Regions from separate parts of the Haloleucobacter albus genome, predicted to be linked through region 2. Evidence: predicted binding sites of a transcription regulator. Region 2 holds the regulator's gene; each other region holds the start of a gene.

The links. The regulator HrcA, encoded in region 2, represses chaperone genes, less so after heat shock. The targets are predictions, from matches to a motif close to GTTAGCACTCNCNNNNNGNGAGTGCTAAC.
Region 1: the regulator HrcA is predicted to act here: its motif matches at 1,893-1,921, upstream of groES (co-chaperone GroES).
Region 3: the regulator HrcA is predicted to act here: its motif matches at 2,273-2,301, upstream of groES (co-chaperone GroES).

The regions. Positions count from the first base shown of each region.
Region 1 covers NZ_JBQWAS010000019.1:114,211-119,422, forward strand. Annotated here, with positions in the region: gene groL (chaperonin GroEL) at 1-1,387, opposite strand, end outside; gene groES (co-chaperone GroES) at 1,496-1,780, opposite strand; gene ACT6QH_RS03890 (usg protein) at 2,255-2,551, shown strand; gene ACT6QH_RS03895 (exopolysaccharide biosynthesis protein) at 2,799-3,404, shown strand; gene queA (tRNA preQ1(34) S-adenosylmethionine ribosyltransferase-isomerase QueA) at 3,446-4,525, shown strand; gene tgt (tRNA guanosine(34) transglycosylase Tgt) at 4,518-5,212, shown strand, end outside.
Region 2 covers NZ_JBQWAS010000028.1:140,129-145,340, forward strand. Annotated here, with positions in the region: gene rdgB (RdgB/HAM1 family non-canonical purine NTP pyrophosphatase) at 1-252, opposite strand, end outside; gene rph (ribonuclease PH) at 252-965, opposite strand; gene hrcA (heat-inducible transcriptional repressor HrcA) at 1,131-2,228, shown strand; gene ACT6QH_RS10630 (zinc-dependent alcohol dehydrogenase family protein) at 2,273-3,256, shown strand; gene ACT6QH_RS10635 (PHA/PHB synthase family protein) at 3,314-5,212, opposite strand, start outside.
Region 3 covers NZ_JBQWAS010000023.1:132,262-137,473, forward strand. Annotated here, with positions in the region: gene lepA (translation elongation factor 4) at 1-1,284, shown strand, start outside; gene ACT6QH_RS07165 (hypothetical protein) at 1,477-1,980, opposite strand; gene groES (co-chaperone GroES) at 2,346-2,633, shown strand; gene groL (chaperonin GroEL) at 2,696-4,342, shown strand; sul1 at 4,558-4,613, shown strand; gene ACT6QH_RS07180 (SulP family inorganic anion transporter) at 4,750-5,212, shown strand, end outside.

The DNA of each region.
Region 1 (5,212 bases), on a different contig from region 2:
AACCGTCATCACCTGCGTTGGAGGCGATCTGGCGGGCCGGAGCCTGAAGCGCGCGGCGCACGATCTCGACGCCGGTCTTCTGGTCGGCATTCGCGACTTCGACAGCTTCCAGAACCTTCAGGGCGCGCAGCAGGGCGGTACCGCCGCCGGGCACAATGCCTTCTTCCACCGCAGCGCGGGTGGCGTTCAGGGCATCGTCCACGCGATCCTTCTTTTCCTTCACTTCGACTTCGGTTGCACCACCAACGCGCACGACAGCCACACCGCCGGCGAGCTTGGCGAGACGCTCCTGAAGCTTCTCGCGGTCATAATCAGAGGAGGTTTCCTCGATCTGCGCCTTGATCTGGGCCACGCGGGCGTTGATCTCTTCCTTGGAGCCAACACCGTCAACGATGGTGGTGTCTTCCTTCTCGATCACCACCTTCTTGGCGCGGCCGAGCTGGTCCAGCGTGACGCCTTCCAGCTTGATGCCGAGGTCTTCGGAGATGACCTGGCCGCCGGTAAGGATGGCGATATCCTGCAACATGGCCTTGCGACGATCACCAAAGCCGGGGGCCTTCACGGCCGCAACCTTCAGGCCACCACGCAGCTTGTTGACCACCAGCGTGGCCAGAGCCTCGCCTTCCACATCTTCAGCAATGATGAGCAGCGGCTTGCCGGACTGCACCACAGCCTCGAGCAGCGGCAGGATCTCCTGCAAATTGCCGAGCTTCTTCTCATTGATGAGAATGTAGGGATCTTCGAACTCAACCCGCATCTTTTCGGAGTTGGTGACGAAGTAGGGGGAGAGATAGCCACGGTCGAACTGCATGCCTTCCACGACATCCAGCTCGGTCTCGGCGGTCTTGGCTTCCTCGACGGTGATGACACCCTCGTTGCCAACCTTCTGCATGGCTTCGGCAAGGAAGCTGCCGACTTCAACGTCGCCATTGGCGGAGATGGTGCCAACCTGCGCGATCTCCTCATTGGAGGTGATCTTCTTGGACTTGGCGGCCAGATCCTTCACCACGAGATCCACGGCGATATCGATGCCGCGCTTCAGATCCATCGGGTTCATGCCGGCGGCAACCGCCTTGGCGCCTTCCTTCACGATGGCCTGCGCCAGAACAGTGGCGGTGGTGGTGCCGTCGCCAGCCAGATCATTGGTCTTGGAGGCCACTTCACGCACGAGCTGGGCGCCGAGATTCTCGAAGCGATCTTCCAGCTCGATTTCCTTCGCCACGGACACGCCGTCCTTGGTGATGCGCGGCGCGCCGAAAGAGCGCTCCAGAACCACGTTGCGACCCTTGGGGCCGAGCGTCACCTTCACGGCGTTGGCGAGGATGTCGACGCCACGCAGAACCTTGTCGCGGGCTTCAACGGAGAATTTCACGTCCTTGGCAGCCATGTGCCTTGCTCCTTGAAAGCATAAATGTCTGGGTCATGCCCCATTCCGCCATCGTGCGGAGGGGCAGGTGGCCGTCAGGCCGGGGAATTGTGCTTGAAGAGCTGAGCCTCAGAGCACGCCGAGGATGTCGCTTTCCTTCATGATGAGCAGATCCTGCCCGTCAATCTTCACTTCGGTGCCGGACCATTTGCCGAACAGCACCTTGTCGCCAGCCTTCACGTCAAGGGCCACGAGTTCGCCCTTTTCGTTGCGCGCGCCGGGACCCACGGAAACGACTTCGCCCTGCTGGGGCTTTTCCTTCGCGGTATCGGGAATAATGATACCGCCGGCGGACTTCTGCTCAGCGTCGAGGCGCTTGACGACAACGCGATCATGCAGAGGACGGAAACCCATCGGGGAAAATCTCCAGTTGCTTTGCTGATTTTCGAGGCACCGGGCTGTAAAACCCGGCTTAGGGCCGATCTAGGAGCCAGCCCCGCAGCCTGCAAGGGGCTGCCATGATTTTTTTGGCACTCTTTGCTCTCGAGTGCCAAAAAGCCGCCGTAAAGGCGCTTGGCGAAAGCAATCGGAAGCCATGGTTCAGGGCCGTAAATCCTGAAATTCAGATGCGGCGGATTTTGTCAGCAGTCTGCTCGTATGGCTGACAGCTCTTTGTTTTTGCAATGGAAACACATTTTTCAGGCTTGGCGCCGCGGAGTGGTTGTGCGGATACTGGCCGTGAGCCTCGGGGCAAGCCTCAGGGCTTTTCCCTGAAGTCATCATGCGGAGCAAGCAAGATCTGCATGTGTTCCCGAGGTGCGTGAAAAGAACCGTTTTGCCCGATGTGAGAGGTCAAATATTAGCTTAGCCAGAGATGGAGGTGTCACCATGGCATCAATCGTTCCGCCGCGAGAGACGGTTTCGCGTGATTTTGCCCGGCAGTGGGAAGGCTTTGTGCTGGCCACGGCAGAAATTCTCTATCATCTGCCGGATCACCCCTCTCTGTTGCAGAGCTATCTCTGGCAGGACTATGACAAATGCCCGGAATTTCCAGAGCTGAACAAGTTCCTCAGCTTCTGGACCAGGGAGATTGAAGGGCGGTTGCATTCGGTGCGGGTGGCGCATTGCGGGCTCATCAAGCCCGCTGAAATGCGCGCTGTGGACGGCTTGTACACGCTGCATTGAAGGCGAGCAGCGGTGCGGGCTCTGCATGAATGATCATGGCGCATGCGTGCCTGGAAACGCCCGCAGGTTGCAGGCCGGACGGGCGCGCATGTTGCTATCATGCTTCGGGCCAGATTGTTCGGACGATATGTTCCGCATGTGCATGGACGTGGGCGCACTTCCTTAATATAAGCCCTGACGCTGCCGCTTTTCCGGTGTTATTAGGGGGTGACCTTGAGGAAGGTCATCATTCGCCCACGAGGCCGTTTTGGACCACCGCACACCCCGCACATCTGAATTGCTCGCTGCTGTCCTCGTCGCCACGGAGGGGGACAAGGTGGCGGTTGGTGATCTGGTGAATGCGCTGCGCAACCGTGCCTTTGGCATCCTTCTGCTGATTTTCGGCATTCCCAACTGCATTCCCATGCCGCCAGGCCTTCCGGTGATTTGCGGTATCATTCTTGCGCTCATCGGCTTGCAGATGGCGTTGGGCCGGCAGGAAGTGTGGCTGCCGGAGATCATATCCCGGCGCACCTTTTCACGTTCTGTCCTGGAAAAGATCGTGAATACCTCGCGGCCCTATATCGAGCGCTTCGAGAACTGGTCCCGGCCGCGTCTTCCGCAGGTTTCCGGAGCCGCAGGGCGGCGGGGAGTGGGTGTGCTGGTGGTTGTGCTGGGGCTGGTGCTGGCGTTTCTGCCTATCCCCATCTTCGGAAACATTCCGCCGGGCATTGCTGTGTGCGTGCTGGGGCTTGGGCTGGTGGAGCGTGATGGCGTGATTATCGCCATTGGTTATGCGGTTACCGCGCTGGCCCTTGTCGTTCTGGGGCTTATGGCATGGGCGTTGTGGCGGGGCGCCATCGCCATTCTCTGAATATCTGTACTGTTTCTGTATTTGCGCCGATTGTTGGACCCATGCGTGTTGATGCCTTTGATTTCGAACTGCCTCCCGAGCAGATTGCCCTGCGGCCCATGGAGCCGCGAGAGGCCGCCCGTCTGCTGGTGGTGCGTCCGGGTGCGAGCCCGGAGCGGGAAGATGCACATGTGGGGGATCTGCCGCATTATCTGAAGGCGGGGGATGTGCTGGTGGTGAATGACACGCGTGTCATTCCCGCAGCTCTCGTCGGAATCCGCAGCCGGGAGGGCGGTAGCGACGTGCGCATTGAAGCCACGCTGGTAAGGCGTCGGGATGGACGGAGCTGGACAGCCTTCGCCAAGCCGGCCAAGCGCTTGCGGCCTGGCGATGTCATTCGTTTTGAAGGGGCTGGAGGCGTGGTGCTGGAAGCCACGGTGCAAGCCAAGCGGGAGGCGGAAGTCGATCTGGCATTCGCCCTTGCCGGGGCGGATCTGGATGCGGCCATTGCCGGCGTCGGCCATATGCCCATCCCGCCCTATATCGCCGCGCGCCGGGCTGAGGATGCAAAGGATCGTACCGATTATCAGACCCTTTTCGCAGCGGTGGATGGGTCTGTCGCGGCCCCCACAGCCAGCCTGCATTTCACGCCGAACCTGATGGCCGCGCTGGAGGGCAAGGGCGTGGAGGTGGTGCGCGTGACCTTGCATGTGGGGCCGGGCACCTTCCTGCCGGTCAAGGCGGAAGATACGGCCGGCCATGCCATGCATGCCGAATGGGGGGAGGTAACGGAAGACGCCGCCGCCCGGCTGAATGCCGCAAAGGCATGTGGCGGACGTATCTTCACGGTTGGTTCCACGCCCACGCGCCTGATCGAGAGTGCCGCAGATGAAGAGGGGCTCATTCACCCCTTTCTGGGTGAAACGGATATCTTCATCACGCCCGGTTATCGCTTTCGGGCCGTGGATGCGATGATGACGAATTTCCACCTGCCGCGTTCCACGCTGGTGATGCTGGTGGCCGCGCTTATCGGCCATGATGTGCAGAAGCGCGCCTATGCCCATGCCATCGCCGAGAATTACCGCTTCTATTCCTATGGCGATGCCTGCCTGCTTCTGCCACAACGGCCCGATCATGACTGACCAGACCGCACAGCACCCTGACACTTTTTCCTTCACCCTGACAGCAACGGACGGGGCTGCCCGCACCGGCCATGTTTCGACCCCGCGCGGACGCATCCGCACGCCGGCCTTCATGCCGGTGGGCACCGCTGCGACGGTGAAGGGGCTTTATTTCAATCAGGTGAAGGCCACGGGTGCGGATGTTGTGCTGGGCAACACCTACCATCTCATGCTGCGCCCCGGTGCGGAGCGGGTGGCGAAGCTTGGTGGCCTGCATCGCTTCATGGGCTGGGATGGCCCGATCCTCACCGATTCCGGTGGCTTTCAGGTGATGTCGCTGTCTTCCCTGCGGAAAATGAGTGAGGAGGGGGTCTCCTTCCGCTCTCATGTGGATGGCGCGCCATATATGATGACGCCTGAGCGTTCCGTTGAAATTCAGGGGCTGCTCGGTGCGGATATCCAGATGCAGCTGGATGAATGCGTGAAGCTGCCCTGTTCGGATGAAGAGACCGAGCGCGCCATGCGTCTTTCCCTGCGGTGGGCGGAACGTTCAAGGCGTGCCTTTGAGAAGCAGCCGAAGGGGCGGGCCCTGTTCGGCATTGTACAGGGCGGGGCCTCCAAGGCGTTGCGTGTGGAATCTGCCCGTGCGCTCGCGGATATGGACTTTCCCGGATATTCCATCGGCGGCCTTGCTGTGGGGGAGCCGCA
Region 2 (5,212 bases):
ACCGCCCAGACCTTCCACCGCAAGACCGGAATCATCGGCGAAAGCAGGAAGCTGCGCCGCCCGCGCCGCCGCTTCCGCCTTGATGCGAGCATTGCCGGCAAAGGTATTCTCGGTCTCTTCCGGCTCGGGCAGGTTCAGTTCCGCAGCAGACACCAGCTCAATGCCATAAGGCGCGAGCAGCTCGCGCATTTCCTTCAGCTTGCCAGCATTATGGGTGGCGATGACCACCTTGCCTTCGAGAATGCGACCCATCACTTGAGCGCCTGTTTCTGAAGCGCCACGAGATGGTCCACCCCTTCGCGCGCCAGACCAAGAAGCGAGAGCAATTCATCCTGGGTAAAGGGGGTCTTCTCGGCCGTGCCCTGAATTTCAACAATGCCGCCAGAGCCGGTCATCACGAAATTGGCGTCGGTCTCGGCGGTGGAATCCTCGGCATAATCCAGATCGAGCACCGGCGTGCCGTCATAAATACCGCAGGAGACGGCAGCGACATGATCCTTCAGCGGATTTTGGCGCACCATGGAGCGCGAATACATCCACTCGAAGCAATCATGCAGGGCTACCCACGCCCCGGTAATGGCCGCAGTGCGGGTGCCACCATCGGCCTGCAACACATCACAATCCACCGTGATCTGCTTTTCGCCCATACCGACGAGATCGGTGGCGGTGCGCAGGGAGCGGCCGATCAGGCGCTGGATTTCCTGCGTGCGGCCGGACACCTTGCCGACGGACGATTCGCGGCGGGTCCGGTCATGGGTGGCGCGCGGCAGCATGGAATATTCCGCCGTGACCCAGCCCTTGCCCTGGCCCTTCAACCATGGCGGCAGGCGCTCTTCCAGCGTGGCGGAAACCAGCACATGGGTATCGCCGAATTTCACGAGGCAGGAGCCTTCCGCGTGGCGCATCACGCCCCGCTCGAAGGAAACTGCGCGCATTTCATTGGCGGCGCGCTTGCTGGGGCGCATGGGAAACCTCATTCATCTTGAGCCGTGTGGCGCCCCTTTTAGGAGGATGGCGGCGCAAGCACAACGAAACTTGAAGCCATGAGTGCAAGTCGACACATATTAAGGGTGACGACACATATAAGGGTGATGTCACATATAGGGGTGATGTCACCGGAAAGGCTCGCCATGCGTGATCTGCTGTTCTCCACCACGGCCGGCGCTCTGGCGCAGATTGATGCCCGCTCCCGCGAGATCTTCCGGCAGATCGTGGAAAGCTATCTGGCCACGGGAGAGCCGGTGGGTTCGCGCAATGTGGCGCGCCTGCTGCCCATGCAGCTTTCCGCCGCCTCGGTGCGCAATGTGATGGCGGATCTGGAATCCGCCGGCCTCATCTATGCGCCACACACCAGCGCCGGGCGTCTGCCCACGGAGAGGGGCCTACGCTTCTTCGTGGATGCGTTGATGGAAATCGGCGATGTGAATGAGAGCGACCGCTCCAGCATCGAGGCGCAAATGGCCGCCGCCGCCCGCGCCAATACGGTGGAAGGCGTGCTGAAGGAGGCCACCAGCCTGCTTTCGGGCCTGACCCGCGGAGCCGGCGTGGTGACCGCTACCAAGACCGACCCGGCCTTGCGCCATGTGGAATTCGTTCCGCTGGATCCGGGGCGGGCGCTGGTCATTCTGGTTTCGGAAGACGGGCAGGTGGAAAACCGTATTCTAAGCCTGCCTCCCGGCCTGCCGACTGCGGCGCTGACCGAAGCCACCAATTTCCTCAACGCCCATATTCGCGGCCGCACCCTGGCGGAAGCCCGCGCCGAAATGGAACATTTACGAGCCGAATTGCAGAACGATCTGGATTCGCTGACCGCGCGTGTGGTGGAGGCCGGCCTCGCCTCCTGGTCGGATGGCGCGCCCCATGAGCGCAAGCTGATCGTGCGCGGACAGGCCAAGCTGCTGGAAGATCTGCATGCGCTGGAGGATCTGGAGCGCATCCGCCTGCTGTTTGATGATCTGGAAGCCAAGAGCGAAGTGGTGGATCTGCTGGGCCGGGCGGAGGAAGGCCAGGCCCTGCGCATCTTCATCGGCTCGGAGAACCGGCTGTTCTCGCTTTCCGGCTCATCCACCATTGTTGCGCCCTATCGCGACGGGCAGGGCCGCGTGCTGGGGGTTCTGGGCGTCATCGGCCCCACAAGGCTCAATTACGGGCGGATCGTGCCCATGGTGGATTTCACCGCCCGCATCGTCTCTCGCGTGCTGGGCGCGCCGGGTGACGAGGGCAGCTAAGCCAGCCTCTCATTTTCCGTCTGCCCCAGCAAAAGGAATGCGTCATGGATGTGATGGTTCTCAACAAACCCGGCGGCCGGCTGGAGATGGAGCATCGCCCCATGCCGGAACCCGGACCGGGCGAGGTGCGCATCAGGGTTCTGGCCTGTGGGGTCTGCCGCACGGATCTTCACGTGCTGGATGGCGAATTGCCGGAAACCCGCCTGCCCATCGTGCCCGGCCATGAAATTGTAGGCCGGGTAGACAAGCTGGGCGCGGGTGTCACCCATCTGAAAATGGGTGAGCGTGTGGGCGTGGGCTGGCTGGGCCATGCCTGCGGCACCTGCCCTTATTGCGCAGCGCATGAGGAAAATCTCTGCGACACGCCGGAGTTCACTGGCTGCACCCGCGATGGCGGCTTCGCCACCCACACCATTGCCGACGCCAGCTTCACCTATCCCATGGGAGAAGAGGGAGAGGATACCGCCCTTGCGCCACTGCTGTGTGCGGGGCTGATCGGCTGGCGCACGCTGAAGATGGCTGGCGACGGCAAGCGCATCGGGCTTTATGGCTTTGGCGCAGCGGCCCATATCATTGCGCAGGTGGCGCGCTGGCAAGGGCGCGAATTCTATGCTTTCACCCGCCCCGGCGATGAAGCCGCGCAGGCATTTGCCCGCAGCATGGGCGCGGCATGGGCCGGGCCTTCCGATGCACCCTGCCCGGTGGAACTGGATGCGGCGCTCATCTTCGCCCCGGCGGGTGAGCTGGTGCCACAGGCCCTGCGCGCCGTGCGCAAGGGCGGGCGCGTGGTGTGTGGCGGCATTCATATGAGCGATATTCCCGCCTTTCCCTATCGCTGGCTGTGGGAAGAGCGGAAGATTTTCTCGGTGGCCAACCTCACGCGTGAGGACGCCCATGAGTTTCTGGCGCTGGCTCCACAGGTGGGCCTCACCCCCCATGTCACCCCCTACCCGCTCGCCAAGGCCAACGAGGCGCTGGATGATCTGCGCCATGGCCGACTTCAGGGTGCGGCCGTTCTGGTGCCCTGAGCCTCCCTCAAGCACAAAAGGGCGGACCTTCCGGCCCGCCCCTGTCTTTTCAGCCTGTCAGCGCTGCATGATGTAAGTGCCCGGCGCGGGGCACAGCGGCTCATAGCCCGGCGCACCCATGGGAGGCAGGCTGAAGCGCCCGGACGAGGAATGCGCGGTGAGCCATTCCTCCCATGCCGGCCACCACGAACCCTCATGCGGGATATTGGCTTCCACCCACTGCTCAGCGCCCATATGCAGCTCCTGCGCCCGCGTGGTGTGGATGCGATAGCGTCGACGCGGATGGCCCGGCTCGCTCACAATGCCGGCATTGTGGCCGCCGGATGTGAGCACGAAGGTGATCTCCGAACTGGTAAGCTGGTGGATTTTGTAGACGGAGCGCCACGGCGCAACATGGTCCCGCTCCGTGCCCACGGCGAAGATCGGCGCGCGCACATTGAGCAGGGAGATCGGCCGTCCATTCACTTCATAACGCCCTGCCGCCAGCTCATTGTTGAGGAACAGCTTGCGCAAATAATCCGCATGCATCCGATAGGGCATGCGGGTGGCATCGGCATTCCAGGCCATCAGATCATTCATGGGCGCGCGCTCACCCATGAGATTCTCCTTCACCATGCGCGACCACACCAGATCATTGGAGCGCAGCATCTGGAAGGCCCCTGCCATCTGCCCGGCGGTGAGATAGCCCTGATCCCACATCATGCTTTCCAGCAGATAGAGTTCGGCCGGATCGACAAAGAGCTGAAGCTCTCCCGGCTCGGTGAAATCGGTCTGCGCAGCAAACAGGGAGATGGAGGCCAGCCGGTCATCGCCCGCCTGCGCCATGGCCGCCGCCGTAATCGACAGGATGGTGCCGCCCAGACAATAGCCGGTGGCGTGGATCTTGAAGCCCGGTGCAATCGCGCTCACGGCATCCAGAGCGGCCATTACGCCCTGCGTGCGGTAATCATCCAGCCCCAGATCGCGATCTGTCTCATCCACATTGCGCCAGGAAATGCAGAACACCGTGTGCCCCCTGGAAACCAGATAGCGCACCAGCGAATTGTGGGGAGACAGATCCAGAATATAGTATTTCATGATCCAGGCCGGCACGATCAGCACCGGCTCAGCCACCACATCATCGGTCTGCGGGCTGTACTGGATCAGCTCGATCAGCCGGTTGCGATAAACCACCTGTCCAGGTGTCACGGCCACATCACGCCCCGGCACGAAATTCTCGGTGCCCACCTGCGGACGCCCCGCCATTTTGCGGCTGAAATCCTCTGCCGCATTGCGCAGACCTTCGGCGAAGTTGGCGCCGCCCGTCTCCCGCGCCTTGCGGATCACCTCCGGGTTGGTGAAAGGGCTGTTGGTGGGCGAGAACATGTCCAGCATCTGACGCGTCAGGAAGGAGACGACCGCCTCATTGTGCGGCGAAACGCCGGGCACGCCATGGGTGGCGTTGTGCCACCACTGCTGGTTCAGCAAAAAAGACTGATACCACAGCCGATAGGGCCACTCCTGCCATTCCGGCGCACGGAAGCGATCATCACCGGCCAGAGGGTGGATGCAATCCTGCTTGCTCTTGTCGAGGCTGGCGGCGGCCAGATAGCCGGTGAAGCGCAGCATCTTGCGCCACGCCTTCACCATCAGTTCCGCGCGTTTGCCGGGTGCCACGGAAAGGTGCATGCCCCAATCCAGCCAGGCCAGCGCCAGCGCCGTGGGCGAGAAGCCGGAGGTCAGACGCCCCACCATCGCCGCCGTGCTGCGATCCAGCGCCCGCAACGCTTCCGGGCCGCGGCCTTCATCATAATCCGGATCATCCAGACAAGAGAGTGAGGCCAGAAGCTGTGCAATCGCCTCATAAGGGCGCGGCAGGGGCAATGAAGACAGAGAAGAATGCGCCGTGGCGGGAAGCGACCAGTTCGCCATGGGCCAGGACGGCATGGAAGGCACGCCGGCCAGCCCCTGCATCAT
Region 3 (5,212 bases), on a different contig from region 2:
GAGCAGGTGCTGGAAGCCATTGTGACGCGCCTGCCGCCCCCCACCGGAGACCGTGAGGCGCCGCTGAAGGCGCTGCTGGTGGATAGCTGGTACGATGTCTATCTCGGCGTGGTGGTTCTGGTGCGCGTTATGGATGGCGTGCTCAAGAAGGGCCAGCGCATCAAGATGCTGGGTTCCGGCGCATCCTATGATGTGGACCGGGTGGGTGTGTTCACTCCCAAGATGGTGGCCGTGCAGGAACTGGGGCCGGGTGAAATCGGCTTCCTCACCGGCTCCATCAAGGAAGTGGCTGATACCCGCGTGGGTGATACCATCACCGAGGAGAAGCGCTCCTGCGCGGAAGCGCTGCCGGGCTTCAAGCCGGCCCAGCCCGTGGTGTTCTGCGGCCTGTTCCCTGTTGATGCTGCGGATTTTGACGATCTGCGCGCCGCCATGGGCAAGCTGCGGTTGAACGATGCCAGCTTCTCCTTCGAGATGGAAACCTCGGCGGCGCTGGGCTTCGGCTTCCGCTGCGGCTTTCTCGGCCTGTTGCATCTGGAAATCATCCAGGAGCGGCTGGAGCGCGAGTTCAATCTCGACCTGATCGCCACTGCACCTTCGGTCATCTATGAAATCGGGATGACGGATGGCTCCGTGATTGAGCTGCACAATCCGGCCGATATGCCGGATGTGGTGAAAATCGAGGAAATCCGCGAGCCGTGGATCCGCGCCACTATCATGACGCCGGATGAGTATCTCGGCGCCGTGCTCAAGCTGTGTCAGGACCGGCGCGGCAACCAGATTGAGCTCACCTATGTCGGCGCACGCGCCATGGTGACCTATGATCTGCCGCTGAACGAGGTGGTGTTCGATTTCTATGATCGGCTGAAATCCATCTCCAAGGGTTATGCCTCGTTTGATTACCAGATCACCGAATATCGCCCCGGCGATCTGGTGAAGATGTCGCTGCTGGTGAATGCTGAGCCGGTGGATGCTCTCTCCATGCTGGTGCACCGCACCCGCGCCGAAGCGCGCGGTCGTGTGATGTGTGAAAAGCTGAAGGAGCTGATTCCGCAGCACATGTTCCAGATTCCGGTGCAGGCGGCCATTGGTGCGAAAATCATTGCCCGCGAGACCATCCGCGCCTTGCGCAAGGATGTGACCGCCAAATGCTATGGCGGCGATGTCAGCCGCAAGCGCAAGCTGCTGGAGAAGCAGAAAGAGGGCAAGAAGAAGATGCGCCAGTTCGGCAAGGTGGAGATTCCTCAGGAAGCCTTCATCGCCGCCCTGAAGATGGATGACTGAGATGTTGCCGCTCCTGTCTGGATGCAGGTGCTCTCAGGTTTGAAAAACATGAGCCGGAGGGGAGATCTTTCCTCCGGCTTTTTTCGTGCCGTGTATCGGGCTTGTGTACATATGAAAATGCCCCATACGCGACAGCGGTGCGTATGGGGCATCGAAAATCAGGGGCAGCCGGCAGGGGGCTGTCTGGCAGCCTCAGGGGCAGCGCACATAAATCATGGTGCCGTAGCGGCCGGAGACTTCCGGATCCACCCATTTCAGCACCATCACATTGCCATCGAAGCGCACCACCTGGCGGTCTCTCTGGGCACCGGCGGGTTCCGTGGGCAGGCCGAGGAAGGTGGGCCCGCCATTGGCCTTGGAGACAAGCTCGGAGAGCTTGTTGTCATCAGCCAGATACATCAGCACACCGCCGCTGGTGCCATTGGTGATGACATAGGGGTTGGAGCACTGGGCGCGAGCCTGCTTCTCCGTGCGGGCGGCGTCCTGCGGGCGATGATAGGCGGCAAGGCCCCATTTACCTACCAGCTGATCTGCCGAAATGGGGCTGGTGAAGACCGGCCGGGCCGGAGGCGGGGGCTCTGACGGCGTGGTGCTGCACGCGGCGAGAGTGAGGCCCATCGCGCCGATCATCGCACCTGTGGCCAGGCCGGAGCGGCGTTCACTGCGCGCGTTCAACCATGCAAGCATCAGATTCATGAGTTACCCCGAGGCCTCCGCCATCTCGTTTTCCGCTGCGGTGGGGGGACATGCGCCACCCATTCGCAGAACCATAAAGCCTTCAGGCCACGGCGTCGATAAAAGCTCGCCCAAGCGAGTAGATCCGTGGCTGTTGTCTGTCTTTACCATAGCGCGACGGGAGTTACCGCTTCGTATCTGCAACAGTGTGGCAGCAACCGTATGTCGAGAAAAAAAGATGGGGGGCAGGAGCGTATTTTCCTGTTCCCCCCGCCTTGACGGAAAGGGGGGCGCTGCCTATCTCGACCCTGAGCCTGGCACTCGGCCAACGAGAGTGCCAGCTGCGGGCCGCAAGGCCCGTTTCCCAGTTTCGAGAGGAATTGACCATGTCCTTCCGTCCCCTGCATGACCGCGTGGTTGTGAAGCGTATCGAGGCCGAGCAGAAGACCGCCGGCGGCATCATCATCCCCGACACCGCCAAGGAAAAGCCCCAGGAGGGCGAGGTGATCGCTGTCGGTCCCGGCGCGCGTGACGAAGCCGGCAAGCTGGTGCCCCTCGATGTGAAGGCGGGCGACAAGGTGCTGTTCGGCAAGTGGTCCGGCACCGAGGTGAAGATCGACGGCCAGGACCTGCTCATCATGAAGGAGAGCGACATTCTGGGCGTCGTCGGCTGACACGCTGGAATGTCGGCCCGGATGGGCCGGTCATGATCTTTTTCTAGTTTCAGGAGGCCGATATGGCTGCCAAAGACGTCAAGTTTTCTGCCGACGCCCGCGAAAAGCTGCTGCGTGGCGTGGATATTCTCGCCAATGCCGTGAAGGTCACCCTCGGCCCCAAGGGTCGTAATGTGGTGATTGAGAAGTCCTTCGGCGCTCCGCGCATCACCAAGGACGGCGTGTCCGTGGCGAAGGAAATCGAGCTTGAGGACAAGTTCGAGAATCTCGGCGCCCAGCTCGTGCGCGAAGTCGCGTCCAAGACCAATGATCTGGCTGGCGACGGCACCACCACTGCTACCGTTCTGGCCCAGGCCATCGTGAAGGAAGGTGCCAAGTCGGTTGCCGCCGGCATGAACCCGATGGATCTGAAGCGCGGCATCGACATGGCCGTTGCCGCTGCCATCGCCGACGTGCAGGGCCGCGCCAAGAAGGTTTCCGCCTCTTCGGAAGTCGCCCAGGTCGGCACCATCTCCGCGAACGGTGATGCCGCCATCGGCGAGATGATCGCCGGCGCGATGCAGAAGGTCGGCAATGAGGGTGTCATCACCGTCGAGGAAGCCAAGACCGCCGAGACCGAGCTGGATGTCGTGGAAGGCATGCAGTTCGACCGTGGCTATCTCTCCCCGTATTTCGTGACGAATGCGGAGAAGATGATCGCCGACATGGAAGAGCCCTACATTCTCATTTTCGAGAAGAAGCTCTCCGGCCTTCAGCCGATCCTGCCGGTGCTTGAGGCTGTCGTGCAGTCCGGCAAGCCGCTGGTCATCATCGCTGAAGACGTGGAAGGCGAGGCTCTGGCCACGCTGGTGGTCAACAAGCTGCGTGGCGGTCTGAAGGTTGCGGCCGTGAAGGCTCCCGGCTTCGGTGACCGTCGCAAGGCTATGCTGGAGGATATCGCCATCCTCACCGGCGGCCAGGTCATCTCCGAGGATCTCGGCATCAAGCTCGAGAATGTCAGCCTGAACGATCTGGGCCGCGCCAAGAAGGTCATCCTCGAGAAGGAAAAGACCACCATTGTCGACGGCGTGGGCGAGAAGTCCGAGATCGAGGCCCGTGTGGCGCAGATCAAGGCGCAGATCGAGACCACCTCTTCCGACTATGACCGCGAGAAGCTCCAGGAACGTCTGGCCAAGCTGGCTGGCGGCGTTGCGGTGATCCGCGTCGGTGGTTCCACCGAAGTGGAAGTGAAGGAAAAGAAGGATCGCGTGGACGACGCCCTGAACGCCACCCGCGCTGCGGTGGAAGAAGGCATCGTGCCCGGTGGTGGCGTGGCCCTGCTGCGCGCCAAGAAGGCTGTCGAAGGCTTGTCTTCCGACAATCCCGACATCGCCGCCGGTCTGAAGATCGTGCTGCGCGCCCTTGAGGCCCCCATCCGCCAGATCGCTGAGAATGCCGGCGTGGAAGGCTCCATCGTGGTGGGCAAGGTTCTCGAGAACAACGACGCGAACTTCGGCTTCAATGCGCAGTCCGAAGAATATGTCGACATGATCGCCACCGGCATCGTGGACCCGGCCAAGGTCGTGCGCACCGCGCTGCAGGATGCGGCCTCCATCGCGGCCCTGATCGTGACCACCGAAGCTCTGGTGGCCGAACTGCCGAAGAAGGATGCGGGCATGCCCGCCATGCCCGGCGGCGGCATGGGTGGTATGGGTGGCATGGACTTCTGAGGTCTGTGACATTCTCCGGGGCCGGCTGTCCGGCTCCGGTGCACTGAAAATAAGGCGCAGTCCGCAAGGGCTGCGCCTTTTTCATGCGAACTCCGCAGGGGGCAGGGGGCAGGGGGCAGGGGCTTTGCCCAAGATGGGCGTGGGGGGAGCAAGGCTTTCAGATCGCACGGCTCTGTTGCGTTGCCGCGCAAGTGCGGTTAACACAGCCTCAATCGTCAGGACCCGGTGAAAGTCCGGGTGGCTCTTCCGGCCGCCGACCCGCCGGACAACTCTCACGCCCTGTGCCCTCAGCCTTGCGGTTGGCCTTTCCGGTTACCGCAGCATGGGTGGCTATGTTCTGTGCCAATGCCTGTCATCAGGGTATCGGGCTCCGGGCGTGTCTGTGCCTTGAACGTGACGTTCTTTCCATGACTTCAACATCTTCTCATACGGAGCAGCCCGCTTCGCATTCCCACGGGCTGCGCAGCTATTCGCACCAGTGGTTTGGCAATATCCGGCGGGATATTCTTGCCGGTATTCTCGTCGCCTTCGCGCTCATCCCGGAAGCGATCGGCTTTAGCCTGATTGCCGGGGTGGACCCGAAGGTAGGGCTTTATGCCTCCTTCGCCATTGCCTGTGTTTCCGCATTTCTGGGGGGCAGGCCCGGCATGATTTCGGCTGCCACCGCCGCCACCGCTGTGGTGATGGTGAGCCTGGTGCGCGATCATGGCCTGGAATATCTGTTCGCGGCGACCATCCTCATGGGGCTGCTTCAGATGGGGGCGGGCTTTTTGCGGCTGGGGCGCATCATGCGCTTTGTTTCCCGCTCGGTCATCACCGGGTTCGTGAATGCGCTGGCCATCCTCATCTTCATGGCCCAGTTGCCGGAAC